Regions from separate parts of the Roseobacter litoralis Och 149 genome, predicted to be linked through region 3. Evidence: riboswitches for the same ligand, from Rfam matches in the RefSeq annotation. Region 3 holds a riboswitch; each other region holds the start of a gene.
What was found. Region 3 has a riboswitch for thiamine pyrophosphate ahead of RLO149_RS19630 (thiamine ABC transporter substrate-binding protein). Riboswitches for the same ligand answer to the same signal wherever they lie in the genome.
Positions count from the first base shown of each region.

Region 1: another riboswitch for thiamine pyrophosphate. It lies ahead of thiM (hydroxyethylthiazole kinase); the one in region 3 lies ahead of RLO149_RS19630 (thiamine ABC transporter substrate-binding protein).
Region 2: another riboswitch for thiamine pyrophosphate. It lies ahead of RLO149_RS04270 (winged helix-turn-helix transcriptional regulator); the one in region 3 lies ahead of RLO149_RS19630 (thiamine ABC transporter substrate-binding protein).

Region 1 covers NC_015730.1:915,734-926,573, reverse strand. Annotated here, with positions in the region: gene RLO149_RS04230 (response regulator transcription factor) at 1-183, shown strand, start outside; gene RLO149_RS04225 (cache domain-containing protein) at 180-935, shown strand; gene RLO149_RS23750 (hypothetical protein) at 942-1,115, shown strand; partial or broken gene RLO149_RS24335 (hypothetical protein) at 1,168-1,356, shown strand; gene RLO149_RS22840 (VTC domain-containing protein) at 1,377-1,718, shown strand; gene RLO149_RS04215 (TRAP transporter large permease) at 2,013-3,317, opposite strand; gene RLO149_RS04210 (TRAP transporter small permease) at 3,304-3,798, opposite strand; gene RLO149_RS04205 (TRAP transporter substrate-binding protein) at 3,865-4,839, opposite strand; gene RLO149_RS04200 (SDR family NAD(P)-dependent oxidoreductase) at 4,994-5,773, shown strand; TPP riboswitch at 5,862-5,951, shown strand; gene thiM (hydroxyethylthiazole kinase) at 5,998-6,771, shown strand; gene thiE (thiamine phosphate synthase) at 6,768-7,412, shown strand; gene thiD (bifunctional hydroxymethylpyrimidine kinase/phosphomethylpyrimidine kinase) at 7,409-8,212, shown strand; partial or broken gene RLO149_RS24455 (TenA family protein) at 8,330-9,119, shown strand; gene RLO149_RS04170 (sugar-binding transcriptional regulator) at 9,204-10,178, opposite strand; gene RLO149_RS04165 (iron-containing alcohol dehydrogenase) at 10,339-10,840, shown strand, end outside.
Region 2 covers NC_015730.1:931,768-942,607, forward strand. Annotated here, with positions in the region: gene RLO149_RS22845 (CAP domain-containing protein) at 157-1,692, opposite strand; gene RLO149_RS04270 (winged helix-turn-helix transcriptional regulator) at 2,950-3,666, opposite strand; TPP riboswitch at 4,149-4,237, opposite strand; gene RLO149_RS24460 (GFA family protein) at 5,499-5,909, opposite strand; gene RLO149_RS04275 (putative quinol monooxygenase) at 6,226-6,519, shown strand; gene RLO149_RS04280 (MarR family winged helix-turn-helix transcriptional regulator) at 6,551-6,961, shown strand; gene RLO149_RS04285 (AraC family transcriptional regulator) at 7,304-8,158, shown strand; gene rlmF (23S rRNA (adenine(1618)-N(6))-methyltransferase RlmF) at 8,269-9,195, opposite strand; gene RLO149_RS04300 (hypothetical protein) at 10,036-10,836, shown strand.
Region 3 covers NC_015730.1:4,092,612-4,103,451, reverse strand. Annotated here, with positions in the region: gene dxs (1-deoxy-D-xylulose-5-phosphate synthase) at 1-1,734, opposite strand, end outside; gene RLO149_RS19675 (polyprenyl synthetase family protein) at 1,744-2,613, opposite strand; gene RLO149_RS19670 (exodeoxyribonuclease VII small subunit) at 2,617-2,859, opposite strand; gene RLO149_RS19665 (response regulator) at 2,953-3,654, opposite strand; gene RLO149_RS19660 (MarR family winged helix-turn-helix transcriptional regulator) at 3,651-4,163, opposite strand; gene RLO149_RS19655 (branched-chain amino acid aminotransferase) at 4,333-5,202, shown strand; gene RLO149_RS19650 (YybH family protein) at 5,207-5,563, shown strand; gene RLO149_RS19645 (DMT family transporter) at 5,654-6,628, opposite strand; gene aroC (chorismate synthase) at 6,695-7,795, opposite strand; TPP riboswitch at 7,889-7,990, shown strand; gene RLO149_RS19630 (thiamine ABC transporter substrate-binding protein) at 8,028-9,008, shown strand; gene RLO149_RS19625 (thiamine/thiamine pyrophosphate ABC transporter permease ThiP) at 8,984-10,540, shown strand; gene thiQ (thiamine ABC transporter ATP-binding protein) at 10,527-10,840, shown strand, end outside.

The DNA of each region.
Region 1 (10,840 bases), 1.3 Mb from region 3:
GTGTCGCGTCGCGCCCTCGCAGAAAGCCTCTGTGACCAAGATGCAGACATCACACCAAATGCGGATGATGCAGCCGTATCGCGTTTGCGGCGCAGGCTGGAAGCTTCCAAGGCAGACATCAGCATGCGGACACTACGCGGCATTGGCTGGATGTTGCTGGATGGGAGCGACTTGCGAAGATGACGCAAAAACGCGAGCGAGGGTCCTCACGCTTAACGCGGCGACTGATATGGATTTCCGCTGCGGCGCTGATTGCGAACATTGCTTTTGTCGCCATCTACGATGTTGCCGACGACAGTGCGCTTTTGGCAGATGCCGTCAGTCGCGAGATCAGCTATCTTGATCAGGCCGTGCTGGCAGCGTCTGCAAACGCTGTGCGTATTCAGGATGCGGTTCGGCCTCATTTCACAAATTATCCCGATGCCTATGGATATGTGCTGGTGGATTCACAGAACCGTCTCATCGACAGCATGAACCAAGAATTGCTCCCCACCAATCTGCTGGGAAGTCCGATTGAACTGGATGACTGGATTACACGCGAGGCGGCTCTTGGCGAGATGGAAACCTACGCATCGCACGTCATCTTTGGGCCGGAAGGACGTTATCGCGTCTACTTTGCAATGATCGGCGATCCGGCCAACTTGATCAGAGCAGAGATTTTGGGCAAATTTTTTGACCATGTCCTGCGTCCCGTGCTTCCGACTTTGGATATCTTGATTGGTGGTGTGCTTTTGAGAATTCGCCGCGACTTGAGGCCGGTCGCGGAGGCCGCGGGCTGGGCAAGGGAAATTTGGCCCGACAAGCCATCAGATTTATTCCAACACGATAATCCACTCGCTGAAATCAAGAATCTGACAGACGCAGTCAGCCGTGCGGTTGACAGGCTTAACAGTGAACTGGAGAGCGAAAAGCGACGTACCGCACACGCCTTGTGAACGCCCGTGGCAATTCTGGTTGCGCGGTTGGGCAACCTGTCGGATGACCCAGCGCTCGACCCCATGCGTGATGACGTCAAGGCACTGTCGCGAACAGTCACTCAATACCTTTTGTCCTCGGGCGCGGATCGAATGGAGGTTGGCCAAGATGACCCTTTTGACCTGAATGAGGTGGCGTAAGAAGCGGTCAAGGCGCTCACGCCGTTGGCCCTCATGAGCGGGTCGTCGGCGGCGTTCCAAGCTGCGCACGCGGCACTACCTCGGTGCTGACATCTGCTTTGTCGAAGTGAAACTGAAGTCGCTTCGGAAAGTCACGGCCAAGAAACGCCTGCCGCATGACCCTTCGGCACTGGACCAGTTGACCGCCCCGGCCATGCAGTTCGCCGAAAATCCCACCTCGGTCACTACGGTCGAGGGCTGAACGCGCCCTATCTGCTGGTCATGCAGATGCAGTACGAAAGGATGACACTTGTTGCCCGTGCGGGGGGTGAGCGCATGACGATTGATCGCAATTTGCAGTTCTGGAACGCTGGGAATGAGGCCGCGAGTTCACCCAAAATAGTTGTCGTTGAGACGAAATCAGCCTTTGGTCGGGGGATTGCCGACACGGTCCTGCGCAGCAATGGCTACCACCACGTCGGCTCGTGTTCCAAATACTGCATCGGTCTTGCCGCACTTGGAATTGTGCCGCGATTTAACAAGTTCTTGCCCGCTTTCCGGCGCCTGTTGCCACATATAACCTCCACCCAAACGGCAGAGAATCCGGCTTTTCTGGCCGCATGAGGGTTCGGCTTTTGTTACATGCCCTGCCCCACTCGGGCCAGATCATCCGCTGTGTTTTCTGCCGGTTATGTCTCACACCTGAGGCAAAAGAGAACACGGTGATGGCCGCGCAGGTATCGGGGCATCTCCCGCCCACTCTTTTCGGAAACGGGATGTCAGAAGCACCCCTCCCCCAGTTCGCGCAGCGCGGCCATCCGGCAACGTTTCTCTCAGTAGTGGCGACCTGTGGACCCGCCAAGCGAGGATCGCAATCACAAATGATCTGCGCGCACCGAAAGCAAAACCTGCCACGCTTCACTGAATGAAATTCGGCATCAGCCAGCGTGGCAGCGCCAGAATAAGATCAGGCACAAGAATAATGATCAACAACACAAAGATCATTGGCAGCAAGATGACGACCACGTCTTTCAGCGCTTCGATCAGTCTTATTTTGCCAATCGCGGCACTGATCAGCAGACAGAGCCCATAGGGCGGTGTGACCAGCCCAAACGCAAGGCTCATGATACCTATGATCCCGAAATGGATCGGGTGCATCCCCACATGCTGCGTCACCGGGAATAACACCGTGCCCAGAATAATGATCGCGGGAATCGCGTCGATGAACATGCCAATCAGAAGGAACGCAAGGGCACACATGATCCCAATGCCGATGACGCCCAGACCGAGCTGGTCAATATAGGCCACCAATGTGGCAGGGATTTTGAAATAAGCCAGACACCATCCAAAGGCAGATGCGGTGCCGATGCAGAACAGCGTAATCGCGGCGAAACGCGCGCTGTCGTAAAGGATATGCGGCAGTTGGCGCGGCGTGATCGTACGATAGATAAACATGCCCAGAAACAGCGAATAAAGGACGGCGACCACCGAGGCTTCGGTCGGTGTGAAAAACCCACCAACAATCCCGCCCACGATGATCAGCGGCGTCATGAGCGCCAAGGACGCGCCAGCCGCCGCGCGGAAGAGTTCGACGAGTGTGGAGCGTGTGTGCACCGGATAGCCCCGCCGCTTGGCGTAGATATAGACCGTTACCATCTGCGAGCCCGCGATGAGAATGCCGGGGATCACACCAGCCAGAAACAGCCCCCCGATCGAAACCGACATCAGCCCACCCCAGACGATCATCAGGATCGAGGGCGGAATAATAACCCCCATGACGCTGGAACAGGCCGTGATGGCCACCGCGAAAGATGAATCGTACCCCTCTTTCTTCATCTGCGGGATCAAAAGCGATCCGATGCCCGCCGCATCGGCGGTCGATGACCCGGAGGTGCCGGCAAACAGCATGGAGACGACCACATTCACATGCCCTACCCCACCCGGCAGATGCCCAACCATCGCGCGCGCAAGGCGGATCAGCCGATCCGTTATACCAGCCGCATTCATCAGATTGGCCGCCAGCAGAAAAAACGGGACCGCCAGAAGGATGAAAGCGTTATAGCTCTTGAACATCTCGCGCATGAGCAGAACGGGCGTCAGGCGGTCCTCGATGAAAAAGACCGGCACGACGGCCAGCCCGAGCGCAAAGGCAACTGGCACGCGCAGCGCGACAAGAATGCCAAAAGTGCCAAACAGAATGGCAGCGACTTCACCCGGCCCCATCGACCATTCCCTTCTTGAACACTTGAAAATCATCGAATATGCGCTCAACGGTAAAAAGTGCCCACGTGCCCCCCGCGATGGGCCAGGCGACATAGATCATCCACATGGGCAGTCCGAATATTTCGGACTGTTGTCGTGCGCCGAGCACAAAGAAATCGCGCCCCCACCACAGAAACGACAGCGCCATCACAAGGATGGACAAGTGCACAAACAGTTTGGAGGCGAACTCGATATGCCGGTTCTGGGTATGGGGCAACACATCAACGTCGAAATGGGTGCCGTCCCGAACGGCGATCATCGCACCGATCAGGATGATCCAGACAAAGCAGAAACGCGCGATCTCTTCCGTCCAGATGTAACGCGGTACCATTCCGGTGTACCGGCTCAGGATCTGCATCGTCACCGGAACGATCAGCGCGGCCATCAACAGAGTGATAAGAAACTTCAGAAGGCGATAATAGCCTTCGAGAAACATACGCATGGCGCGTCTCGTTTTGTCTGAGTGGTGGGCAGGTTCCGCGTCACGAGGACACGGAACCCGGATAGATCAGTTTACGGCTTCAATCGCTTCTAGGACGTCAGTCGCGCCCAGTTCTTCGGCATATGACCGCTTCACAGGACCGGCGAGTTCCAAAAGCTTGTCGCGCTCCGTAAACTCATGGGTTTTGAGCAAGCCTGCATATTCCATCGCCGACAGTTTTTCGCTGTCCTGACCGCTTTCAAGATCGCGGCCCAGCTTGCCACCAGCCTTGCCCGCTTCCATCACGCAGGCCTGTTCTTCTGGCGTCAGCCGCTCAAACGTCGCGTTTGAGAATGCAATTGGCCTGACGGTGATGGCATGCCGTGTCAGCGAAATCTCTGGACCAACCTCGTAGAACTTCATCTGTTCGATGCCTGCCGCCTCGTTCTCGGCCGCGTCGATTACGCCGGTCTGGATGGCGTTATAGACTTCGCTATAGGCGATGACCGAGGGGGCCGCCTTGATGGCTTCGAAGATACGGGTCTGGATCGGTGCTCCCATGACGCGCATTGGCAGCCCTTGGAGTTCTTCCATCGTGGTCACGGGCTTGTTCACGATCAGGTTGCGCGTGCCACCGCCCGCGTAGCCGATCAGCCGCACATCCGCCTGCTGCAGAACGTCCGCGGCGAGCGGAGCAAGAGCATCCTGTTCCATTACGGCATTCCAGTGATCCAGATCACGAAACAGGAACGGCATGTCCATCAAGGGCGCTTTCTGCGAGAAAGTCGACATATGCGATGGGCTGACAATGGCGTAATCCACCGCGATGCCCTGGCTCATGTTTTCAAAATAATCCTTCTCCAGCCCAAGCTCTGAATTCAGATGCAGATCAAAGATGAGCGAGCCACCGGAACATTCGCCCGCGACGCGCTCAAACTCCCGCAATGCTTTGGTAAAGGCGTGAGATTCGTCGAACTGCACAGCGCCCACAAGTTCGGTCGCCGACGTCGTCGTGGCCCCCGATGCCAATGCAATGCATGTTGCTACAGCCAAGTATTTCATACAATCCTCCCAGTTTTCTGGCGGCTACTAGACGGCCACCCGGAGACTACAGTATGGTTTGAGTCTGACCGTATACGCAACAACTGTTTATTTACCAAAGTCCTTTGCAGCCGAAAGTAATCTGGACCTGCGAGGGTCTGTCAGGAGTCCCTTCATGTCGGAACATGCTTTGAGAATACCCGAGTTCAAAGGCAAACGCATTCTGATCACTGGCGCATCAACCGGCATCGGAGCGGCGCTGGCAGAGGCATTTGCATCACAGGGGGCACATGTCGGTGTGCATTACAATTCAAGCAGTGAAGCTGCGGAAACAGTGGCGCGCAACATAGAGGCTAAAGGCGGCAAAGCGCATCTGATCCGAGCGGATGCGTCAGACAGTGCGGCGATGGGCGCTGCGGTTGAAGCCGCCTCAGCGGCACTCGGCGGCCTTGACGGGCTCATCAACAATGCCGGTGGGATGGTCAGGCGGGTTGCCTACGCCGAAGTGACCGACACAGATTACGACGACATCATGGATTTAAACGCCCGTTCAATCCTTGTGGCCTCCAAGGCTGCCTTCCCCCATCTAAAGGTGAGCGGCGGTTTCGTCATACATACATCCTCGATTGCAGCCAGAAACGGCGCGAGCAACGGTGCCGGGCTTTATGGCTCGTCAAAGGCATTCGTTTCAAACGTCACCCGGGGTATGGCCAAAGAATGGATCGCCCATGGTATCCGGGTGAACGCGGTCGCGCCCGGTGTGATTGATACGCCATTTCATGAACGCTACTCGACCGCAGCGCAGATGGACGCGATGCTGGCAACCATTCCGCAAGGGCGTTTGGGAAGCGCTAAGGACTGCGTCGGCGCATACCTCTTTCTGGCGTCAAATCGTCTGGCGGGATATATCATTGGCCAGACGATCGAAGTGAACGGCGGACAGCTTATGCCTTAACCCGCAGCGCAAAACCGCATGGGTGATGGATGCCGCTGCGTATGACGCGTTGAATCAGTTTGACGACCCGACCGAAAAAAATTAGCCGTTTATGCACCAGGGGCGCTGAAAAGCTGAGACGTACCCTTCGAACCTGAACCAGATAGTGCTGGCGGAGGGAGGTTGTATGTCTACTTGTGCTGCATACATCGCACCTCTTTTTGCTTGCAAAAAGAGGAAACACAATGGCCCCACATGACCTGCTGACTGCGCTGCGCGACCAGAATCCTTTGGTGCACTGCATAACGAACTACGTGGCGATGAATGTCGCGGCAAACGTCGTTTTGGCAGCGGGTGCATCACCCGCCATGGTCCATGCGCCCGAGGAAATCGCCGAATTTACACCTGTTTGCGGCGCATTGACGATCAATATCGGAACACTGTCAGCGCCTTGGCAGGCCAGTATGGTGGCGGCGGCAACGGCGGCCAATGCGCAGAATATCCCGTGGGTTCTGGATCCCGTTGCGCACTTCATCTCCGATTATCGCAAACGTGCAGCGCAGCTTCTGCTCGCACAACGCCCTACGATCCTGCGCGGCAACGCATCTGAAATTCTGGCACTGGCCGGGGAAGCAGGGGCTGGGAAAGGGGCCGACAGTGGGGACAGCGTAGAGGCCGCTCAGGGGGCTGCCAAATCGCTTGCGACCCAGTTTGGGTCGGTCGTCGCGATCACCGGCCCCGTTGATTATCTGACCGATGGCACCCGCGAGGCGCAGGTTTCGGGCGGCTCGCCCCTGATGCCGCAGATTACCGCTCTGGGCTGTTCTCAGACCGCATTGATGGGCGCATATGCAGCCACAGGCCCGGCTTTCGACGCGGCGCTCGCCGCCCTTGCGCATTTCAAAGTCGCAGGCAGTGCCGCTGCAAAGCGCGCCGAGGGGCCGGGCAGCTTTCAGGTCCATTTCCTTGATGCACTTGCCAACACACAGCCCGCTGATTTGGCACAGGTCATCGGATGACGGGCCAGTTGAAAGATCACTTGCGGCTCTATCTGGTGACCGACCCACAGCTTTGTGCGCAAACGGGCATCGTGGAGACCGTGCGCCGTGCGGTGGCGGGTGGGGTGACGATGGTGCAACTGCGTGCCAAACACGCCACCACCGCGCAGCGCATTGACCTCGCGATGGCGCTCAAGGCCGCCTTGCAGGGCACCGGTGTGCCGCTCGTCATCAATGATGATGTCACTGCTGCAGTCGCCGCGGATGCAGATGGCGCGCATATCGGTCAGGGCGATATTGCGCCGGACAAAGCCCGCGCGATGCTCGGCCCCGACAGAATTCTGGGGCTGTCGTGCGAAACGCCGCAGACCGTGCGCGACGCGGACCCGGCCTATGTGGATTACCTTGGGCTCGGCCCTGTTTTTGGCACGGATACGAAAACCGACCACGCGCAGCCCACGGGTTTTGACGGACTGGCCGATCTGATCGCGCTGTCGTCTTTGCCGAATGTTGCGATTGGCGGCCTCAAGCCCGACCATATAGATGGTGTGCTTGCCAGCGGAGCGGATGGCATGGCCGTCGTTTCAGCCATCTGCGGTCAGGCCGACCCAAAGGCGGCGGCACGCGCATTTCACTCCTTCAAACCGGAGCACAAAACATGATCCCAAACGTCCTGAGTATCGCAGGTTCTGACCCCTCCGGAGGCGCGGGGGTTCAGGCCGACATCAAGGCAATTTCAGCCAATGGTGCCTTTGCCATGGCGGCCATCACGGCGTTGACTGCACAGAATACGCAGGGCGTGACTGGTATTCATCCGGTTCCGCCCGCGTTCGTCCAAGCGCAGATCACAGCCATCTTTGCTGACATCCGCGTCGATGCGATCAAGATCGGTATGATTGCCAATGCTGAGATCGCAGCCGCTGTGGCAGATGCGTTGCAGGGGAACAGCGACATCCCCATCGTGCTTGATCCAGTGATGATTGCCAAAGGGGGTGCCGCGCTGCTGGAGCCGGAGGCGGTGGATACCCTGCGCGCGTCCTTGTTGCCGATGGCAACCGTACTGACGCCAAACCTGCCCGAAGCCGCCCATCTGCTTGGTATGGCCATCGCCACAACACGCGACGAGATGGCCGCGCAAGGCGCTGCACTTTGCGCCCTTGGTGCCAAGGCGGCACTGATCAAAGGCGGGCACCTTGACGAGCCTCACAGCCCTGATTACCTTGTCATCACAGAGGCCGTGACATGGTGTGACGCAAATCGCGCCGACACATCCAACACCCATGGCACCGGCTGCACGCTGTCATCGGCCCTGGCCGCGCAATTGGCCAAAGGACTGCCCCGCGCCGCTGCCACAGCTGCCGCCAAATCCTATGTCGCACAGGCCATTGCGCATGCAGACGCCTTGTTCGTGGGTACAGGCCACGGGCCGACGCACCATTTCGCATCCCTTTACGCGCAATGAAAGTGAATGACCTATGACGTCTTTACACTGTGACACCACCCTGAACTTCGCCGTCACAGGACAAAAAGCGGGCCACCTTGCACAGATCAGCAACACCGCAAGAGATGGGGCCGCACTATGACCGGTTCTGTGTATGGGGAGACCTTTTCGCTCTGGCGTGCAGGATGCCCTGAACCCTGGCAGACATATACCCACCATGATTTCGTGGAAGGGCTGCGAGATGGATCGCTGCCGCGCGCCGCGTTTCTCCATTACCTTGTTCAGGACTACGTGTTCCTCGTTCATTTCGCGCAGGCATGGTCGCTGGCTGTGGTCAAGTCTGAGACGCTGGATGAGATGAAGTATGGTGCCAGAGCCGTTGATGCCTTGGTCAATCACGAGATGGCCCTTCATGTGCAAACCTGCGCAGCCGAAGGCATTGATGAAGCAACGCTATATGCCGCCCGTGAAGAATTCGAGAACCTTGCCTATACCCGCTACGTCATGGACGCGGGGCTGCAGGGGGATTTGCTTGATCTGTTGGCTGCACTCGCACCCTGTTGTTTCGGCTATGGCGAAATCGGTACACGACTGGCCGCAACAGCCGCCCCTGACACGCCCTATGGCGACTGGATCAGCACCTAAAGCGTCATGCGAAAAACCTGAATCACGTAGCGCTGCCTGAAATTAAAGATTTCAACGCGTTACGTGATACTTGATGTTTCAGGTATTTCGTCAGACGCTCTATGCCGATGCCGCTTATCAGAAGGCCATGACTTCGGTGGGCGTCTTGATCGATGCGGCGGTGACACGACGTTTGGGGCCTCATCCGAGTGCTTCGCCACGATGGCCGCAGTTACAAGCCCGCTTTGCCACCGCCACCTGGTTGGAAATCGGTTTTTGGGATATGGGATTGCGCGGCGTGTGAACAACGCACGCGCCCTTTGCCGAGCCATGCCGCCTGCCCTCGCGGGGCAGCTGGCAGTTGCGCAGATCGCCGGGTCCTGCGGGATCAGTCAGGCTGATCCGTCAAATCGGAGTCCAGGACGCTTTGCGCGGTGGCCTCGTCTATCACCAGATGGGTCGCGAGCTTCCCAAGCAAGGCAGCCCGGATGGCGGCTGTTTTATGCAGACCTCCGGCCACACAAATGCGACGCGGGATCGCGTGTAAATTCTCCAGCGTCGCGCCAATCAGCTGGTCATGCACCGGCGAGCGCACTTCATTGCCGTCGGCATCTATGAAAAGCCCCATGATGACAGCCAAAGCGCCGTCTGCCTCTACAGCGTTCAGCGTCTCAGCTTTATGCACATTATGGGTGGAAATTGTCGAACCCGCGCCCAATTCGCCGACACCGAACAAAGCGGTGGAGGCGTTGCGGATCACCTCGAATTGGGCCGCAATCGAGGGTTCCGCCATCAGGCTGGCTTTGACTTCGGCATTGGAAACAACCGCAGGGGCAAGGATGTTGACGCATTTGGCGCGCAAGCGATTGGCCAACAGAGACGAACACAGTTCGGGTGAAAAATCACTGGCCATACCGTCCGGACTGGCCACCAGTTGGCATACCGTGATGTCATCCAACCGCGTATGCCCGGGCACGGATTGCGCAACGGCAGCGACGGTGCGCCCCCAGGCCACGGCAAGCGTTTCCCCGTCCTTCAGATTGCCAACCAGCATGATAGAGGCGGCACGGCCCAGCCTCTTCAAATCATCGGCGCCTTCCAGCGAGGGAATGATGAGGGCCTCTTGCAGACCAAAATGATCTGCCATCTGACGGGACAAGGCCACATGTGAGGCGACGGTCGTGTCAATTTCGATTTTAACGAGGCCGCGTTCTTTCGCCTCGGCCAACAGTTTGATGACAGTCACACGCGACGTGCCCAACCGGTCGGCGATTTCTTTCTGTGTCAGTTCATCAACATAATAGAGCCATGCCGCCCAAACAGCCGCATCGGAAAACTCAACTGGTTTTTTCAAACGTTTCATATGCGCAGTCAATTCTAGTAGCGACGAGGAACACTCTTGACCCACCCCAGCTACTAGCACAACTCAGATACACATGTATATTTGTAATTTACATTTGTAAATTTGCTGCTACTTTATGCCGACTTTCGGACACCGATCCAGCAATGGGAGCAGCAACGCCATGGACTTAACGGAAATGGACAGCCGCAACTGGACGACCTTGATCGACGATATCGTTGCAGGTGACTTCTATGATGCCGAGGCTGGCAAGAAGGTTTCCGTCCCCTACGAGTCCATCGTCTTCAGGGAGAGCCTTGATGGGATGGAAGAAGCGCTTGTTGGCAGGCTGAAGCTTGGAGAAAAGCTCGCTGTTGTTGCCGATGAGAACACGTATGACGTATTGGGCGGGCGCGTCGCGCGCGCACTCAAACCCATCGGCGGCGAGGCGGCAATCGTTCTGAAAAACCCCCATGCGGACATGCAGACGGCAGCCGCACTGGCGGACCAACTCAAAGGATATGACAGCGTCATCGCGGTCGGCTCAGGCACCCTCAATGACCTGTGCAAATACGTCACCGCGCAGGACGGACGGCGCTATGCTGTGTTTTCCACTGCGGCCTCGATGAACGGATATACGTCAACCACGGCCAGCATGACACTGGACTCCGGCTTGAAGGTTTCGC
Region 2 (10,840 bases), 1.3 Mb from region 3:
CAAAACCAGGCTGCGCAATGAGCTCCCCCTCTCATTGCCGCAAGCGGCGATTACCGGACAGCGGGCAAACTGACTTCACCTATCTGAAGATCCTTGGTTGGGTTGTCTGACTTGGAATTACAGTGAGAGGGGTCAAAGAGACCCCTCTCACTGCGTTCAGAATATGAACTCATCAAAGAATTCGGATCCGCAGAACGATGCCACATCGGAAGAATCTGCCGCTGACGTGCTGAAGGCGATGCTTTGCGTTTCGCCATTCATGCTGACGGTTCCGAACAGCTCTACGTCACCTTCCATGGCCAAGACCTCGACGGTCAGGCCGCTCTCTGAACTGGCGACCGATCTGATACTGGCGCTGCTGATCGTTGACCCGGATTCCGATCGCACGTTGGGGCCAAAGTCAAAGACGAAGTTATCGGAGCTGAGTTCCATACCGCCCGCATCGTCGCACACGACCGTGCCTTCATCGAGGACTCTGGAAACGATGGGCACATCTGTACTGGGGATGGCGATGGTTCCCGAATCCGCATCTTCTGCAGTTACATCATCGACTGTTGCTGATCCTCCACCACTGAAATTCCCTTCGCCTTGCACATCCACCGATGGACCATCCGTGTCGCTGGCAACTGACGTGACTTCGACACTGCTTCTGGTGGTTTGAGTGGTTGAGCTGCTCGTGCTCGTTTCTTCGACGTCTTCGTCTGTCTCTTGATTTGTGCTGAAACCTCGTGAAGCCATGAACTGTTCGATATCAAAGCCGGTTCCGGCAGTGATTTCTGGTTCCGCAGGGGGCGCCTGCTCGACTGTGGCAGGCACTTCTTCCACAACCGGGGCGTCTTGCGCGGATGCGATGACCGGATCAGTGGATTGTTCTGACACGAATTCTTCTGCGGTTATGTCATCGACTGTGGCCGAGCTACCGCCGCTGACGTTACCTTCGGTCTCAAGCTGGACCGATGGACCATCCGCTTGGCTGGCGACCGCAGTGGTTTCGATGCTGCTTCTGGTGGTTTGAGTGGTTGAGCTGCTCGTGCTCATCTCTTCGACGTCTTCGTCTGTCTCTTGATTTGTGCTGAAACCTCGTGAAGCTATGAACTGTTTGATATCAAAGCCGGTTCCGGCAGTGATTTCTGGTTCCGCCACTTCCGGTTCTGCAGGTGCTGTGTCTTCAACCACGGCAGGTGTTGGTTCAACCACGGTCGACGCGTCCGCTCTTGCATCGGGAAGTACGACGGTATTTGCGCTCGTTGTGCCAAAGTTCTGGGTGACAAATACCGCGTCCAGCGTCTGCCCGTCGTCAACAAAATCACCGGCCTCGATACCAATCCCGATTTCCGTGAAGTCCGGGTTCAAGAGGTTTGCGCGATGTTCAGGGCTGTTCATCAGGTTGGTGTGCAGCTGGGCAACTTCGTCTGACATGCCATTGTCACCGGCTTCGCTGACCCATGCTATGTTTTCGCCGGTTTTCCAGTTTCCTTCCAATTCATAGCCTGAAGCCTCGATGCGCTCACGCCAATTGGATCCGTCAGCACCCGTATGGCTAAAGCGATCATTGTCGAGCATCCATACGCTGTGGTCTTCACTGGCTTCATTGAGGTCTGCGTTGAATACTAAAGGATCCAGGCCGACTTCTGCACGGTCTGCATTTATCAAATCCAGCATCTGCTGCTCGTATTTGTTGGCTTGTGACATGACATTCTCCTTTGAGTGGTTTTTGGCATCATGTGGCTTTCGGACTGCATCCAAAACATGACCCGTGCACTCGGTATGCGGGAATCGCTGGTATCCCGAATCCACCATCCCACTTTGCGGAATGACCTCCAAAGGAGCGTCCGCCAACTGGCTAATTGGACGCAATAGCACCCATTATGGTGTGTTGAGTTGAGGAAACTGACAGCAAAATTACGCCTATACGTCAGCGGCGCTAGAAACGCTGCAAGGTGCCCACGAAAACGGGGCTTATCTATCTTATGTTAGGCGAAATCATAACCGACAGGTTGATGTTCAGGCAACCTGCACGCTCCGACCTCAGGGCTACTGATAGCGCCTGAACGCATAACGCAACGCTGTCACACTTCTCTGTAGTGTCGGCAATTGGCAAAATACCACCGACAGCCAAAACACAGAGTGCTTGTGTTTCCGAAGCGGAACTGAGCTTCGGAAACCGTGGCAACCGCCATCCCAAAATCCGAAATGCCAAAATTGCCCGATCGGCGCAATCCGTGAAATTTCCCGGATCAGACCGGTCCGTTGAACTCGGGCAAAGCTATCTAAGGGACATGCCAAGATGAAACCGAAAATGAACCTTATCGTCTGGGTGTTTATCTCCATCCCACCCGGTATCTATCTTTGGGTGAAGCTCTTTCAACTGGTGTTCTCATTCCTTTGGAGAAATCACTGATGGAAACCTTGGAGGGACCATCGACAGAGGGTTTCTGGCCGCGAGCTTACCGGGTCCCCGCGTGTTGTAGCGCAGACACTGCTTCACCTAGAGGAGGGATACAGCCATTTGCAGTTGACGTGATAAAGCTGCCAACGGTCCACCAATGTCTTCGGACAAACGAGTATGAATTAGATGCTGTGTTTGCTGCTGCCCCCGACGGGGACAAGACTTTCCTGAGATTAGCAAATGAGGCCACACACGAGGTCGCGTCCAGTCGTCTTAACCATAGCGAAAGGAACGATCATCATGGTTGAGAATATCCGATGTAACGGTGAGCATGTTTTCGATGAGTTTCTAGGCGGCGATTCAGATGTTAGCACACGCCCAAAAGACATAAGTGACAAAAACCATTGTTTTCACATCAGGGACGGTCGAGGCGGCGAGGCGCATGTGCCGTTTCTAAGCGCTGCTACCGAAAAACGGAACAGTATCCGGCGCGGTGTGTTTTCGTTCATATGCCGGGCTGCTTGCCTCGTCGCAGCAGGGGCAATCGCGCTGAGAGCATTTCAATAAACCGAGCTTGTTCCGAGCCGCTGCGTTTTCAGGTTTTGAAATGTTATCAGACCTGTAGCATATGCATTTTCCTTGAGATCTCCCACAAGTTTATGGCCGACTTTACTGTCGATATGACCAAAATTCCGACAAGACAGACATAACAGAAATACTTCGGAGGACCGGGAAAAAACAGGTAACCACAAAAACCGATGATCAGACACGATTGCAAAATCACATCGCTCAAGCTTCCCCAGTAAATCTTGGGCTTTGACAAGTTGCGCCTGATCCAGCTGTGGTTTGCCCACCGCAAACCCTGCATACTGAAGAACCTTCAAAAGGAAGCGACAACAATCAGCAGCCATCATTTGATCACATCGTTCAGAGCAATTATAAATGCTGTCATCGACCAGCTCAGCTGACACGGTCGTTTCTTGTTGAAAAATACGTGTTCTTATCGACTTCAAATCGATGCTCTGGGAAATAACCGGTGTGAGCTGCTCGATTTCTTTCTTTGGCTCAACTTTCGAATTCAACCTTTGCTCGACTCTCGATGTGAGCACATATTGGCGCCCATTCAGCCTGAGCCTTATCCACCCACCGTCTTCCAGCCTTTTTAATCCGCGAAAGGTAGCGGATCGACTGATGTCCGTCTTTTGAGCGAGTTCATCCAAGGTAATCGGGCCGTGTTTCGCCACAGTTTCCAAGATTTTGAATATCCTAGTTTGCAACGATCCTGCTCCACAGACTGGTATCCCAGTTTCTTATCATTGTTGATTCCTGCTATCCAACTCGCAATTCCGATAAGCGAAACGGTGCTGTTTGGTGCGGTGATTTTAAATGCGCTTTGGCTTCAATTATTTGAATTCACGTTGTAAATTGACCGAATAATTCATATTCTGCGTCTGGTTTTGCCGCCCGCTTCAAAAATGGCAGAGATCACTGGAGACGCTCGGGAAACGTGTGATTTGTTACCTTCATGGTCTATTCCGACCCGAACCAAGAAATGCTTTGTGAAGCTCTCCAAGGAGAGGGCTCGTAAGCGACTGTGATAGAGTGCCGGGATACATTCGTGTCGATTTTGGTGGAATATAAAGGCCAGTCGCAGCTCTTTGTTGTGCAGGTCAGTAAACCAGCTATTCTTGCGAGCAGTACTCAATTCATGCACTTTCGGGCGTCTTTCTTGACGACAAAAGGTGAACAGGAAAGCCGATTTCATGCTCTGTGTCCTCCCTCCGCCAGCATTATCTGGTTCAGGTTCTAAGGGTACATCTCAGCTGCAAAGCGCCCCCGGTAAATCTCGAATAGGAGCTTCCATCAGACGGGTCAAATGGTTTGGCACCTCCTCGAACTTATGAGCGGTCCGCTGCCATTTCGAGCGTTCCGCAAACGTCCGCTCAGCCAAAGCCTGCGAAAGATACTGTGGTGCTTGCGCACATGCGTGAGCGGTTCGATCTGTCTTTGGGGAGCTATGGTCACCGCCGAGGGGACGCATTTGTTACCCGGCAGTCGGTTGCACAGCAATCTGCCGAGAGGGCACCACTCCGAGTGCGGCGGCCAATACTGTTTTCACGATTGTCAGAAAACCTTGCGCCCGAACGGCTGTTACAATCCGCGCAGGCACCGCTCAGCAGCCGGCTGGAAAAGCCCCTTGGCCTTCGAAGCAAAGGCTGCATAAATGGTTAATAGGAGCGGCACGAAAGCGGGACAGATCAACTGAATAATACTTCCGCACATAAACTGAGAAATTTTTAGTCCATATTTTGGTTACATCGTTCACAGGTAAAGGAGTTATCAATAACGTGTTTTCAAACGATAGAATATCGCTGAAGGGGTAAGTTTTGATTAGCCCATGTATTGCAGTCCAAGAGGGAGTCGCAACGAACCGTAAAGATGTAGAAGTTGTTGTTTGGCGCGATTACATCTGCCGTCACGGCCTTCATCTGAGGCTTTGGATAAATGATCATGAATTGGAACATCCCGAAAAGACTTACTCAGTTTTGCTTTCCATTTAGGGCAGCTGAGCAGGATTGAGAGAACTCTACATTTAAATGAGCGTCGCGTTGGGGGTAGGATCAACTTGAATTCACCTTTCACTGACGAACGGCTGCCCATGCTTAAGGTTATTGCGCATGGGCATATAATTTTGGGAGCAGCACCCCATGCGCGCCGCTCGCAGAATAGTGGGTTTGTCGCCGTCCGGGCGGCCGCGGGTTCATATCTTTGGGCCCTGCGGACGTTCGTTTAGGGGCAAACGTCTGGGATTTCAGATCGCGGCACGCGCAAAAGGCAACGCCGGGGTATGCGGCAATAAAGATCCAAACATGGGGATCGGTGGTATACTCCTGATGCAAAAAATGAATGCCGCTTGTATTTTACCGACGCGCCCTTCTGAAAATGGGGAATTACGACACAAAGCTTCCTTAATAGAATCGGTCCAAAGCCGCTGTTCGAAGTTGGTTCTCGATGCTGCGGTCGATGCCCGCATCGCTGCCGCTCGCTGTGCCGGAGTGATTTGATATTGGCAAGTTCGGGCGGGTATGTCCTCTTTGTACTGCTGTTCTTAACGACCTTGCATTTCATTTCGCGTGATCATTGGGAGATCGAACACCCATGTATGCGAAGACCGGCACCAAACCTGTTGTTTCGGCGCGAGCAGATGGCGTTGGCGTGCAGTTCCGACCCTGAGGCCAAAGAACGTGCCGGGCTCGTCCGGCGTCTGTGCATGTATGCGCGTTCCGCAATCACCGCAAAAGCTTAAACACCTGCGGCGACCGCTGTCAGCGACTGTTTCGAATACCTTGAGCCTGCCACTTGTCAGTTCGAATTGACCATCATCGATATGCACGACCCACCCGAACGCGGTGCCCGAGTTGATCTGGCAATTCTCGCAGTGGCAGATCGCGCAGCGCTCGGGGTCTACAACAGCCTGATACGTAATAGCCCCACAAAGGCATCCTCCGTCCACGTTCATTTGGTCTCTCCAAAATGCAGCGTTAAACTACGCTTCACCCTGCATCTCACCCTTGGGAAGGTCAAACTGGTGCGGATCGATCCAAAGCCGCCTTTTAGCGGAATCCTCAATTTCTCGATTGCAGCCCGGAGCCGCGAACTTTGCCGACCTTCGTCGCACTTACATCAATATCCGCTTCTTTGAGCCGATCAACAAAAGGTGCTTTTTGGGAAGATCTGTCATCTCGGAGAACGAAAGCTCAAGAGTATTTTGCCGTCTAATTGACATTAACAATCTCACTTATTAGTTATCATGATAACAAATGAGGAAATAACAGATGTCAAACTCGCTATTCGTCTTCGCTGAAATCAAGCCGAAGCCTGAACATTTCAAGGATGCTCAGCAAGCTATCATCGAAATTCTGAACCAGACTCGCGCGGAAGAAGGCTGCCGTTCGTTCGAGCTGTTCGAGGCACCGGGTCAGGACACGCTGTATCTTTTCGAAGAATGGCAAGATCAGGATGCGCTCGATCAGCACCATGCTCAACCCTACACAGCCGCGATCTTCAAATCTTACGAAGGATGGCTGGCCGAACCACCTCGCATCCTGCCACTGCACAGTTTAGATTAACATGTTCTTTCTTCGGGAATTGCCCACGCGGATGATGATCGACGGCTACGTATCAGCGACTGGCGTGGGCGACGTGGATGCCGTGGCGCGTGCACTCTCGATGATGCGAGAGGCGAGCCAGCTGGAGCGCCTATTGGATGCCTACTTTAATAGCCACAACCTTTCACAGTTGAAATTCCATATCCTCATTGTGATAGACCGCGAACCAGAAACAGACAGTCTTCGTCAAAGTGAAATCAATCAACGCCTGGACGTTTCCAAACCAGTACTGCACCGGACTGTGACCTCGCTACTGAAAGACGATCTGCTCGCCCGCCGTGACGATCCCGAGGATTCACGCGCGCACCGTCTGGCGCTGACCGATAAAAGCAAAACGGCGCTTGCAGCGATCCTACCCGGCTATTTTGAAACCATTTCCGTTTTTATGGGGAAACAACCATGACGCGGCTTCTGACGGCCTTCTTTGCATGGATCGTCGTTTATGCCGCTGTCACCGTTGTTCGAAGCTGACGTTCGCGCACGGCCTATCATCGGTCAGGATGGGCTCTTTCCAGCCATTTTCCGCCTTGCGGTATCATCGACTTTGGGCCAGCGATGCACCGTTGTGAACGGCTCAAATCAGACGTCCGCTAGATGGCAAACCCAGCCATGGCACCATCTCTAGACCTGTCGTTCGTTCATCTTGCAGCAGCTTTGGACCAACATCGTGGACTTTTCGGAAGGATTCCCTCCGCCTGCGTAATTCAGCAAGATTTGTGCATATGGTCGCTGTTATGGTTTCCCTATGAGCAACAACGCACCCAAACCCCACCCCCACATGGACCGCATTCTGCGGGTCATTGACTACATCCACACCCAAGCGGCGGATGATCTGTCGCTGGACCAACTTGCGGACGTGGCCGCAATGTCACGGTTCCATTGGCACCGGGTCTTCACCGCGATCATGGGGGCGTCGCCCGCGCAGATCATCCGGTCCGTTCGCATGCATAAGGCCACCATGCTTCTTCTTCGTACCGACCTGCCCATTGCTCAGATTGCGGCCCATGTCGGGTATTCCAACGACCGCAGTTTTTCCCGCACCTTTAAGGACATCTACGGCCAGACCCCCACAGCCTTCCGAAATGCCGGTTTTCCCGGCATGGCGCCCCATCCCAACCCACAAGGAGTTTCCAACGTGTTCGACGTCGACATCCAGACCACATCTGACAAACGCCTCGCCGCTTTGTCCCATCGCGGAGATTATGCCGAAGGCAGCGTGGCCTACCAAAAGGTTGCCACGATCATCTCAACCGGCAATCACTGGCCCCAGACCCGGGGCATGGCCGGTGTCTATTATGACAATCCTGAGGTGACCCCCACGGAAGATCTTCGCAGCCATGCCGGTGTGTTATGGGAGGGTGGGGCAATCCCCGATGGTCTTGAAGAGGTTCAATTAACTGGTGGTCGATACGCTGTACTTCACTTCAAGGGCCCTTACGCTGGCCTGGCCGAAGCCTATCGCTACGTTTACGGCCCGTGGCTATCGTCCAGCCAGGAATCGTTGCGCGATGCTCCGTCATTCGAGCACTACCTCAATGATCCCACCAACACGGCGCCTGCCGATTTGCTGACCGATATCTACATGCCGCTGGAGGGCTAAAATGAGCGCGGCAAACCCTGAGCGGTCCAGCGGGGCATCTACAGTGTCATGAGGCGCAGCGTCAGCGAAACAGGCATGAACGTCACAACGGAACGTCTGCAAAGGGGCTGCTAGGTTTCAGCCCCTTTCGCGAACGAGGAGCGCTGATTTTTCTTAATGTAGGTCCAAGCAATGAAGCGGCTGGTTTTCTGCCCCTGCGCCATCTCGACAACTTTGTAATCAGCAACCCTCGCTTTTCCTAGAATCCTATGGAGCGGCTGCAGATTATCTTTCTTCGATACCAATGAGGTAAACCACAAACACTGCTGTGCGAACTCCGTACTCTGCTCAACCATACGGGCAATAAATCTGATCTCACCGCCCGGACACCAAAGCTCGGCGTTCTGGCCGCCAAAGTTGCGCTGTTCGGAGTGTCCTTTGCCTAGGTTCGACCACTTGCGTTGGGTGCCTTTGCTCGCTTTTTCCTTGGACGCGTGAAAAGGCGGATTGCACATGGTTAGGTGAAAAGCATCCTTGGCTTTGATCACGCCGCTGAAAGTATTCTCAGGGTTGTCTTGGCGCCTGAGGGCAATTTTCAAATTATTGAATTCACAAATCTGCCTTGCCGATTTGAGAGCACCCGCATCAATATCGACGCCAGTGAAGCTCCAGCCGTATTCGCTCTGGCCTGTCAACGGGTACACCAAGCTCGCGCCGGTGCCGATGTCTAGTGCTTTGATATGAGGTCCACGTGGTATGTCTTGGTTATTGCTGTCGGCAAGCAAGTCCGCGAGATAGTGGATATAGTCGACACGACCCGGAATTGGGGGGCATAGATAGCCACTTGGGATATCCCAAAATTCAATATTGTAGTGCGTCTTTAGCAACGCTCGATTGAGCATGCGGACAGCACTCACGTCTTTGAAATCAATCGTCGTCTCGCCGCGTGGATTGCGGGTCGTGAAAGCCTCAAGTTCAGGCGTCTGCGCGACTAAACGCGCGAAGTCGTAGCCTTCTGAGTGTTGATTGCGGGGATGTAGCTTGGTTTTGGTAGCCATGCGGGACGCCTTCATCAAAGTTGGTGGACGTCACTCGCCAGCCTGTGAGTTGAGCTTAGGCGATCAAGCACAAATAGTAAAACCAGGAGTAGGACAGATCCTCCACGGGCAAACCGGGCCGACCAGTCTTTCCGTGTGCAGCATCCGTAGTTTTGAGCCCAAACCGACTTTCTCGAATGCGGCATTCCGCCGATCAAATAGGTACATCCGTCAACAGCCGACAGGGGCTGTTTTCAACGAGCTTTCGGCAAGTCACCGAAGCTGGTCAGTTAACTAAAAACAAATCTAAGCGTATTTGTTTAAAGTTTTTCGAAATATGAAGAGAAAGGAATTATCGTGTTTTGGAGTGAAGATGTCAGCGACGTCAAATCATATAGCCCGCGGCTTTTGCCTCAGATTTGAAGAGACTTGCGAAGGCATCTGGTGCGCGCGGTACATGGCGCGCGTAAATTCTGCCGTAGGGAAATTAGTTGCTGGTATCGGGGAGGGGCATGGCTCGAACACATCTGTGAATTCGCCATGCGCCAAGAATTCCAATGCGCACAAACAAGCCAAAACCGCACTGTTTGATCCGGCAAAGCGATCTGTCCAAACGCATGACTGCCTTGTCGGAAACCGGTCTAAGGTAGAATTTGAAAATTCCATTGTTCACGGTGTTGCGGCGTCGGCGAACCGGCGTTTTGAATATCAGTCCACCCATTCGGGAAGAAACAGCCTGAATTGCGGGACACAAGGTTCTCAAGCCCGAGCGATACTGGGCGCGCTGAAAATCGACACTTAAACAAAGTTAACCAACGGTTGTGGGCGTAAGAGCCAAACAAGGAAGAGAGGGTCAGTCTGATGCAGATGTTACCGAGTAAACTATTTGAACTGATAACGAACCTACGCGGAGTCTTCAGCGATCTGGAACAGATGGGAATCCGTGTGGAAATTGGGGATGATTTCGCCAAATTCCGCAGTCTGAGGAGCCAACTGTCAAATCGCGGCCCGATTTATCCCATGTTCGATGTCGCCAGCTCGTATATCGACCAAGGCAATGGCTTCTGGGTCTGCGGTTTCAACCCGGATGGGGAGTTGATCCATACACAGGCCGTGCGCCTTCTCGATCTTGATGGCGTTTCACTCGATCAGCACCTCAAAACGCACCGCCACAAATATATCACGCCCGGCTCGACGCCTGACCCGGATCTCACGTTCTATTCAGGTCCGGAAGCACTGCAAACGATCACGGGGAAAGTCTGTTATCACGGCGAGTTCTGGCTTCATGCCAGCGGCCTCGGCGGTCCGCGAAGTCAGGGTGCGACGTCAATGTTGTCGCGCATTCTGCTTGAGATCATGGTTGGTGCATGGAACCCATCATTCGTCTTTGCGCTTGTTCCCCAAAGACTGGCCGCGAAGGGGGCCCATTTGCGCTACGGCTATAATCATTGTGACCACGGTAGCTGGTTGGACGCGAACCAACAGATGACCGAGGAAGACCATTTGATCTGGATGGCAGCCAATGACTTGGCCAATCTGCTCGCGCGTAAACCACAACGTTTTCAATGTGCGAAAAATGTGTCGATTGCCCAGTTCACTAAGCCTGCCGGCATGCCAAAAGCAAACTGCATTAGTGTCAAAAAGCAGGAAGCGATTATGTGAGGCA
Region 3 (10,840 bases):
ATGGCTGCCAAAACCGCCGATGGCCCCTTCTTCGACGGTGATCAGGGCCTCATGGTTGACGGCCAGATCAAGGATCATGTCCCGGTCGAGCGGTTTGGCGAACCGTGCATCCGCAATCGTCGGCGTGATGCCGCGGGCCGCCAGTGCTTCGCCTGCCTTTTGAACCTCTGCCAGACGGGTGCCAAAGGACAGGATCGCGACGCGCGCTCCCTCTGTGATGATCCGGCCCTTGCCGATTTCCAGCACTTCGCCAACTTCCGGCATATCGACGCCATTGCCTTCGCCGCGTGGAAAGCGGAACGCGATTGGCCCATCATCATGCGCAACAGCGGTGGCAACCATGTGTTTCAGTTCTGCTTCATCGGCGGCGGCCATCACAACGAAACCGGGCAGGTTGGCCAGATAGGCGATGTCAAAGGACCCTGCATGCGTCGCGCCATCCGCCCCGACCAACCCTGCGCGATCAATCGCAAAGCGCACGGGCAGGCGCTGGATCGCAACGTCATGCACAACCTGATCGTAGCCCCTTTGCAGGAATGTCGAATACATCGCGCAGAACGGCTTCATCCCGCCCGCGGCCAGCGCCGCCGAAAAGGTCACCCCATGTTGTTCGGCAATACCGACGTCAAAACAGCGGCTGGGGTAGCGTTCCGCAAAGAGGTTCAACCCCGTGCCATCCGGCATCGCAGCCGTTACGGCACAGATTTTGTCGTCTTTCATTGCTTCTTCGAGCAGGCTTTGCGCAAAGACTTTGGTGTAGCTGGGCGCATTCGACGGGGCCTTGGTTTGCTGCCCGGTCAGTACGTCGAATTTCGCGGTGGCGTGCCCCTTGTCTCGGGCGGTTTCGGCGGGCGCATAGCCTTTGCCCTTTTTGGTCAGCGCGTGGATCATGATCGGCCCGGTCGCGCGTGCTTTGACGGTGCGCAGAAGCGGCAAAAGCTGGTCAAGATCATGCCCGTCAATCGGGCCGATATAGGAAAACCCAAGCTCTTCGAACAGGGTGCCGCCGACGGCCATCCCCTTGAGCATATCCTTGGCCCTTTTAGCCCCTTCGCGGAACGGTTCCGGCAGCAGGCTCACCGCCCCTTTGGCCGCCGCTTTGAAATCCTGAAAGGGTTCGCCCGAATAGAGACGGCTGAGATAAGACGACATCGCACCGGTGGGCGGAGCAATCGACATCTCATTATCGTTCAGGATCACGATCATACGTTTTTTCAGATGACCCGCGTTGTTCATCGCTTCATAGGCCATGCCCGCAGACATCGACCCGTCGCCAATAACGGCAATGGCGTCCCCAAGACCTTCCGGTACGACACCGCCCAGATCACGCGCAACGGCAAATCCCAAAGCCGCCGAAATCGACGTGGAACTATGGGCGGCACCGAAAGGATCATAGGGGGATTCACTGCGTTTGGTGAACCCGCTGAGGCCCCCTTTCATGCGCAGGGTGCGGATGCGGTCGCGCCGACCCGTCAGGATTTTATGCGGATAACACTGATGCCCAACGTCCCAGATTATCTTGTCGCGGGGCGTGTCGAACACCGCATGAAGCGCGACCGTGAGTTCCACCACACCTAGGCCTGCGCCCAGATGCCCACCCGTTACCGAAACCGCTGAAACGGTTTCGCGGCGCAGCTCATCTGCCAACTGCACCAGCTGCCGGTCTGACAGGCCCTTCATGTCGGCGGGGCGGTGCACCAGATCCAAAAGCGGGGTTTTGGGCGTGTCTGTCATTGTCGTTCCCTAATGTGTGCGTCGCACCACGAAGCGCGCGGTGTCTTTTAGGGTGTCAGCTCTGGCGCCGTAAGTCGCCAGGCTGTCGCAGGCCTCGTCAATCAGCGACATGGCGCGCGTGCGCGCTGCGTCCAGACCCAAAAGTGATACGAAAGTCGCCTTTCCCGCGCTGGCATCCTTGCCCACGGCTTTGCCAACCTGCGCGCTGTCGCCTGTCACGTCGAGGATGTCATCGGCGATCTGAAAGGCAAGGCCAAGGGCCTGCGCATAGCGTTTCAGCGCCGCCGTATCCGCCTGTGCCAGCCGCGCACCCGCCTGTGCCGACCATCCAATCAACGCACCAGTCTTGCCCTGCTGCAGCCGCGTTATTTCATCCAGAGATAGGGGGGTATGTGCGGTTTCAGCGGCAATATCAAGCGCTTGCCCCAAGACCATCCCCTGTGCCCCGCTCGCGCGCGCAAGGCTCAGGGCGAGATCGGCTCGCACCTCTGCGGAGGGGCTGGCACCGGGGTGCGTGACCAGTTCAAAGGCCAGCGTCTGAAGGGCATCGCCGGCCAGCACAGCTGTGGCGTCGTCCCATTTCTTATGCACGGTTGGCTGACCGCGCCGCATGTCGTCATCATCCATGCAGGGCAGGTCATCATGGACCAGACTATAGGCATGCAGGGCCTCAATGGCCGTGGCGGACCAGATGGCTTCGCCTGCCGCTATGTCATGCAGCCGGGCCGTTTCCAACACCAGAAAACCCCGCAGACGTTTGCCCCCGCTGGTGGCATGCGCCATGGCCTCAACAATCGGGAGCGGTTCAAACTCAGCCAGTACCTTGTCAAAATGCGCCTGAACAGCAGCGCCCGCAGCTTCAAGCCGTTGCGAAAACATGTGTCAGAGGCCCGTGACAGGCTTTGTACCGGTGGGCGCGCCATCTGCATCCAGCGTGATGGCCGCGACCTTTTCCTCTGCTTCTTTCAGCTTTTCCTCGCACCGCTTTTTCAGTGCTGCACCGCGTTCATAAAGCGCGATGCTCTCATCCAAGGCCACATCGCCCCGCTCCAACTGGCCAAGCACTTTTTCAAGCTCGCTCATGGCTTGTTCAAAACTCATCTCGGTGACGGGTGTGTCTGTCATGGCGTCGGTATCCTGCATGCGTGTCTGCGCCAACAGTAGTCATAAATTCAGGCAGGTGCCAGACCGGCAACGCGGTGAAATCACTGTCGGTCGTCAATCCGGTGCAAGCATATACCCAGCCCCGCGCACGGTTTGCAGATAGCGTGGTTGTTTCGGGTCACTTTCGATCTTGCGCCGCAGCCGTGTGATCTGCACATCAACGGCGCGTTCCTGTGCCTGCCCACGGTCGCGGCCCAGTTCTTCGACCAGTTTCGCGCGGCTGATCGCCTCGTTACAGCTGGCCGAAAAAATTTTCATCAGGTGCATCTCGGTCGCCGTCAGCCGGACGAGGTCTTCGCCCTGCCATAACTCGCCCCGCTCCAGATCATAGCGGATGGGGCCGAGCGACAGAACCTTGGGGGCGGTCACATCTTCCTGCACCTCAGGCACACGTCGCAAAATGGCGTTGATCCGCAGCAAAAGCTCTTTGGGTTCAAACGGTTTGGGCAGGTAATCATCCGCGCCCGCTTCCAGCCCTTCGATCCGGTTGTCCGTATCACCCTTGGCGGTGAGCAACAGGATCGGCACCGCGTTTGTCTCGCGCAGGGCACGGGTAAAGGCCAGACCGTCTTCGCCCGGCATCATCACATCCAGAACGATCAGATCGAAATCCAGCCCCGACAGAATGCGCCTTGCATGGGCGGCATCGCGCGCGGCAGTGACCAGAAAACCATTCCGCACCAGAAATTTCTGCAGCAGGGTGCGAATGCGTTCGTCGTCGTCAACAATCAGCAAATGTGCATCAAAGTCATTCATGGTCCGCTATCCTTCAGTCGGGTATAAGCATAGCGCATTTCTCGATCCATCATGGCCTCCAGTACCCTGCGAAAGCCTGCCACAGCATCTGGCCCCGCATCACGAAATGCCATCCTCATCCGGGCCCGCTGAGCATCAGACAATTTTTGCTCAAGGCCGCGCCCGTCGGGGGTCAGGAACAGATGGCGTTCGCGTTTGTCATTCTTGCCGACCCTGCTTTCAACCAGACCATCCTCGATCAAGGTGCGCAAGACACGGTTCAGCGATTGTTTCGTGACGCCAAGAATGTTGAGCAGGTTGTTGACGGTTGTGCCCGGTGCGCGGTTGATAAAGTGGATCGCCCGATGGTGCGCCCGCCCGTAGGCCATGTCCGACAATATCCGATCCGGGTCGGCCGTAAAGCCGCGATAAGCGAAGAACATTGCCTCGATGCCCTGCCTCAGCTGCTCATCTGTCAAAAACAGAAGGTTTTCGCCGTGATGGGCGGAGCCTGCGCGTCCATCTGCCATTGAATGCCTCAAATATTCTTTTTTGTTCCAGCCCAGCTTATGTCAGTGTTGTTGACATTCCAAGAGCGAAGCGATATCGAATCGCAGGTTTTGCGCAATTTTATGTCCGATGCGGACCGATCGGCGCAACTTATGAAAAATGCGATGGGTAATCACGGAAGGAAAAACCATGGCGGGTGCCTATAATGATCGTGACGGACATATCTGGATGGATGGCCAGATGGTAGATTGGCGCGATGCAAATGTGCATATTCTGACCCATGCCATGCATTACGCATCATCCGTCTTTGAGGGGGAGCGGGCCTATAACGGCAAGATTTTCAAAAGCCGCGAGCATTCCGAACGCCTCAAGCGGTCGGCTCAGATGATTGATTTCGAGATCCCCTTTACCATCGACGAGATCGAAGCCGCCAAGGTCGAGGTGCTGGAAAAATCCGGGCTGCAGGACGCCTATGTGCGCGCCATCGCATGGCGCGGCGCTGGAGAAGACATGGGGGTCGCCTCCGCGCGAAACCCGGTCAGGCTCGCGATTGCGGCATGGGAATGGGGTGCCTATTATGGCGACGCCAAGATGAAGGGCGCAAAGCTGGATATCTCCAAATGGAAACGTCCCAGCCCTGAAACCATCCCAAGCCATGCCAAGGCCGCCGGTCTTTACATGATCTGCACCATGTCAAAACACGCGGCAGAGGCCAAGGGATGTTCGGATGCCATGATGTTTGACTATCGTGGCTATGTGGCCGAGGCGACGGGTGCCAACATCTTTTTCGTGAAGGACGGCGAAGTACACACGCCTGACCCCGATTGTTTCCTGAACGGGATCACACGCCAGACCGTAATCGGAATGCTCAAAGACCGTCAGGTCAAAGTGCATGAGCGGCATATCATGCCGGAGGAGCTTGAAGGGTTTGAACAATGCTGGCTGACTGGCACAGCAGCCGAGGTCACACCCGTTGGAAAAATCGGCGACTACAATTTCGAGGTCGGCAGCCTGACCCGCGACATCGCCCAAGGCTATGAAACTCTGGTACGAGTCTGACCAAATGGACTACGCGGCCTTCGCTGTTGAATGGGAGGCCGCGTGGAATTCTCACGCCATCGACCGGATCATGGCGCATTATGCGCCCGACGTTGTGTTCCGGTCGCGCAAGGCGATGCGGCTGGTCGGTCAGGGCGAAATCAGAGGTCGCGACGCGCTGCGTGACTATTGGATCAAGGCGCTGGATCAACAACCCGGCCTTTCCTTCATCGTGACGAATGTGTTCATCGGTCATGCGATGATTGTCATCACCTATCGCAACCAGAACGATGTTGAGGCGGCAGAAACACTGCGTTTTGGTCCGGATGGTCTGGTGATTGAGGCTTCGGCCTGCCACACGGTCCCGTCCCATGGCGTCTGAGGAAATACCAGAAACATCGCATATCACCTGACGCGTTGAAATCCTTCACTTCAGGCAGCGTTATGTGCTTCGGGTTTGTCGCATGACGCTTTAGGGCGTCCCGGACGGTGGGACGTTCGGTTTGGACTTGCTGCGGTCCAGCCCGAGTTGCCTTTCGCGCCAGATGATCAGGACGCCACCCGCGATCACGAGGCTCGCGCCGATGAGGATGGGTCCGGTGGGCAACTCGCCGAAGGCGATATATCCGATGAAGCTGGCAAAGATCATCGAGGCATAGTCAAAAGGCGCCAGCATGGACGCGCTGCCGAAACGGTACGAGGCGGTGACCATGATCTGTGCGATGCCGCCGATCAGGCCCGACAGGATCAACATCCAGATGACCCAGGCCGGGGGTGCAGTCCATGTCAGCACATCCAGCCCCGTCGCCCATCCCAACGGCAGCGTGAGCAACCCCAGTGTTGAGGCGGTGATGGAAAAGTAAAACACGATGGAGGCCGTCGTGTCAGTCTGCACAAGGCGACGCACATGGATCTGGACCATCGCGCGCAGGATCGAGGCGATCAATACCAGAACCGCGCCCACGGTCGCCGCTGATGTCAAGGCATCCGCGCCGACGGACAAGCGGGGCGCAATGACGATCATGACACCGATCAGACCCAATGCCACCGCAGACAATCTGACGATGCGCACGCGCTCACCAAGGAAAATCGCGGCGAAGAGCACGGCAAAGAGGGGCGTCGCGTACCCGATGGCGGTCACTTCGGGCAGAGGCAACAGACCAAGCCCGGCAAAGGTCAGCCCCATCGCCGATGTGCCAAAAATACCGCGCCAGACGTGCCCCATCAGATTGGACGGCACCAGCCCCTGCCGCAACTGACCTCGTTGCCACAACCAAAGCACCAGCACCGGCAGCGCAAAGAAGGAGCGGAAAAACACGGCCTGACCGGGTGGCACATGGGGTGATACGGATTTGATCAGCGCCGCCATGACCATAAACAGAAAGACCGCGCAGAGCTTCAGGGCGATTGCGCGGCCGGGTTTGTTTTGGGTCAGATCGGTTGCCATAAGCCTTCTGTGCGCGCCCGTCTTGCAAAGATCAAGCGCGCGGGCACGGCGCTGAATGCATGGCTGCTACCCGATATGACCCTGATTTTCGCCAACCTGCCCCCGGTGGAGCAGCAGATGGTCGAGCAAAACGCAGGCCATCATTGCCTCACCAACGGGAACGGCGCGAATGCCGACACAAGGATCATGGCGGCCCTTGGTGATGATCTCGGTGTCTTCGCCGCTTTTGGTGATCGTCTTGCGCGTGGTCAGGATGCTTGAGGTCGGTTTGACGGCAAAACGCACCACAACATCCTGCCCGGTGCTGATACCGCCCAGAATCCCGCCGGAATGGTTCGATGAATACTCTGGGCCATCCGGTCCCATCGAAATTTCATCGGCGTTCAATTCACCGGTCAGCATGGCGGCGGACATACCCTCGCCAATCTCGACACCTTTGACGGCGTTGATGCTCATCATCGCGGCGGCCAGATCCGTGTCCAGCTTGGCATAGATCGGCGCACCCAGACCTGCGGGGACCCCACGCGCGACGACTTCGATCACCGCGCCTACGGAACTGCCCGACTTGCGCAGCCCATCTAGGTAGTTTGCCCACTCATCCGCCGCCTGCGCATCGGGCGTCCAGAAGGGGTTGGCGTCGATCTGATCCCAGTCGAACCGGGAGCGGTCGATTTCATGCGCGCCCATACGCGTCATGTAACCTTTGATGTCGATCCCCGGTGCGATGGCATTGATCGCCTCGCGCGCCAGCCCACCGGCGGCTACACGCGCTGCTGTTTCGCGCGCCGAGGACCTGCCGCCACCACGATAATCACGCACGCCGTATTTCTGGAAATAGGTGATATCCGCATGGCCGGGGCGGAATTTATCCTTGATATCGCCGTAATCTTTGGAGCGTTGATCCGTGTTCTCGATCATCAGTTGAACCGGCGTGCCGGTCGTCACCCCTTCGAAGGTGCCGGAGAGGATTTTGACCTCATCCGCCTCGCGCCTTTGCGTGGTGTATTTGTTCTGCCCGGGTTTGCGTTTGTCCAGCCAGTGCTGAATTTTGCCCGCGTCAATTGCGACACCGGGCGGGCAGCCATCCACAGTGGCGCCAAGGGCGGGGCCATGGCTTTCACCCCACGTGGTGACACGGAAAAGATGGCCAAATGAATTCATCGACATCGGCGGTGCTCCTTTAGCACAGGTGCTTAGCCGCGCAGACCGAGCGCCTCAAGCCCTTATCGCTTGCCAAGCCCCGCCGCGCGTAATACGTCCCTGCTTACCTCGGGGGGCCAATCCGGCTGAGATGCGCACGCGCGCGGACCCGTAGAACCTGAACCGGTTAGAACCGGCGGAGGGAAGGTTGAGCATATCATCCTCTTTCGCCGTTCGACGCATTTGAAAAGGATAGATCATGCGAAGAACTCTGATAACTGCTGGCATCGTGTTGGCCTCGCAGGCTGCGGCTGAAACGCCCGTGCTTACCGTCTACGCGGGCGATTACTTTACCTCCGAATGGGGGCCCGGCCCGATGATCGAAACCGGGTTTGAAGAGATTTGCGGGTGCGATCTGCAGTTTTCGACCGGTGATCTTGTGCCGCGTTTGCTGTTGGAAGGCGCGCGAACCAAGGCTGATGTCGTGATGGGTCTGACGTCGGATGTCACATCCAAAGCACGTGCGACCGGCTTGTTTGCACCGCACGGGCAAGACAACGGGGCGCTGACACTGCCGGTTGACTGGACGGATGACACCTTCTTGCCATTCAACTACGGGCATGCGGCCTTCGTTTACAATACAGCGACAGTTGCCAACCCGCCCGCGAGTTTCGAGGCCATGCTGGACATGCCCGATGATGTAAAAATCGTCATTCAGGACCCGCGCACGTCTTTGTCGGGTCTGGCGCTGGTGCTTTGGGTGCAATCTGTCTTTGGCGATGACGCAGGCGCGGCCTGGGAAAAGCTCGCGCCGAACATCCTGACCGTGACCAAGGACTGGTCGGCCAGCTACGGCATGTTTACCGATGGCGAAGCAGACATGGTACTGAGTTATACCACCTCACCCGCCTACCACATGTTTGCCGAGGATGATTTCACCAGACAGGCCGCGATTTTCCCCGAGGGCCACTATTTTATGGTCGAAACCGTCGGCAAGATCGCAGCGACGGATCAGCCTGAACTGGCCGATGCCTTCATGGCCTATGTGATGAGCCAGAGCTTTCAATCCTCGATCCCCGCGGCCAACTGGTCGTTGCCATCTGCGTTGCCGCAGGATCAATGGCCCGAAGGCTGGGCGCAATTGCCGCTGCCGGACAAGGTGCTGTTTTACTCCGAAGCCGATGCAACCGCGCTTCAGGCAGAAGCCATTGAGACATGGCGCGCAGCGCTCAGCCAATAAGCGGACGTGCGGGGATCGTTGCGGGCACCTTGGTGGTCGCGGCGGTCCTGTTGGCGTTTCTTGGCATCGGTTTGCGGGCCGAGGCCAGCGCGGGCTTTGGGGCTGCGGAATGGCAAGCCATCCGCTTTACTGTTGTGCAGTCCGTCCTGTCCGCGTCGATATCCGTGGTGCTGGCCATTCCGCTGGCCCGTGCGCTGGCGCGGCGTGACCTGCCGGGACGTCAGATGCTGATCACCTTGCTGGGTGCGCCTTTTATCCTGCCGGTCATCGTCGCGGTTCTGGGTCTGCTGGCCGTATTTGGTCGCAATGGGTGGGTCAATGCCGCCTTTGGCACCTTGGGTTTGCCGCCGGTGTCGATCTATGGCTTACACGGTGTGGTATTGGCCCATGTGTTCTTCAACCTGCCCTTGGCCACACGCCTGTTGCTGCAAGGCTGGCAGAGCATCCCGGCAGAGCGGTTTCGCCTTGCCGCGCAACTGAACCTGTCGCCATGGGTTATCTTTCGCACCATTGAGGTGCCGCTGCTGATCCGTATTCTGCCCGGTGCGGCCGCCTTGATCTTTGTGATTTGTCTGACGAGCTTTGCGGTTGCTCTGACACTGGGGGGCGGTCCGCGCGCGACGACAATCGAACTGGCCATCTATCAGGCGTTCCGCTTTGATTTCGATCTGTCAAAGGCGGCTTTGCTGTCGGTGATCCAGCTTGTTCTGGCGGGCGGCGCTGCCGTGCTGGCGCTTTGGATCATCCCGCAGATTTCACTGACCGGTGGGATGGACCGGCCGGTGCAACGATGGGACGGGCGCGGCGGTCTGCAACGGTTCGGGGACGGCGTCGCGATCCTGCTCGGTGCTGGGTTTTTGTTGCTGCCGCTGTTCTCGGTGGCGGTGTCAGGGCTGATCGGCCTGCCAGAGGTGCCCGCCTCGGTGTGGCGCGCGGCGCTGACCTCGCTCTGGGTGGCGGGTATCAGTGTATGCGTTTTGCTGGCCGTTGCGCTGCCTCTTGCCGGCTGGATCGCCATCCATGCGCGGGGCAGTGTTGAGGCTATCGGCCTTTTGGGACTGTCTGCATCGCCTTTGATGATCGGCACCGGGTGGTTCATCCTGATCAACCCGATTGCTGATCCTGTCAGCCTGTCGCTTTTGGTAACGGCAGTGGTCAACACGCTGATGGCGCTGCCCTTTGCGCTGCGCATCATGGTGCCGGGAATTCGCGAGGCGCTACAGTCGCATGGGCGGCTGTGCATGACCCTGAACATGACCGGGTGGACCACCTGGCGCTGGGTGATCCTGCCGCGTGCGCTGCCGCAGATCGGGTTCGCCGCTGGGCTGACGGGCGCACTGTCGATTGGTGACCTTGGCGTCATCGCACTGTTCTCGGACCCGGATCGCACAACGCTGCCCTTGCAGATGTATCGCCTGATGGGGGCCTATAAGACCGAAGCGGCGGCGGGTGCTGCGCTGATATTGCTGGCCATGGCACTTGGCATTTTCTGGAGCTTTGACAGGGGGGCGCGCTGGTATGCTCGTACTTGACAACGTATCAATCGCCCAAGGCAGCTTTGCGTTGGACGCGGATTTCACGGTGCAACAGGGGCGCAAAGTTGCTGTAATCGGGCCCTCTGGTGCGGGAAAGTCAACGATACTGGGCGCGATCAGTGGCTTTATCCCGCTTGCCCGGGGGCGTATCCATCTGGCGGACAAGGACGTCAGCGACGCGGCACCCGGTGATCGGCCCATCGCGATGCTGTTTCAGGACAACAACCTGTTCCCACACCTGAGTGTTGCGCAAAACGTCAGCCTTGGCCTGCGCCCCAACCTCAAGCTCAGCGCGGA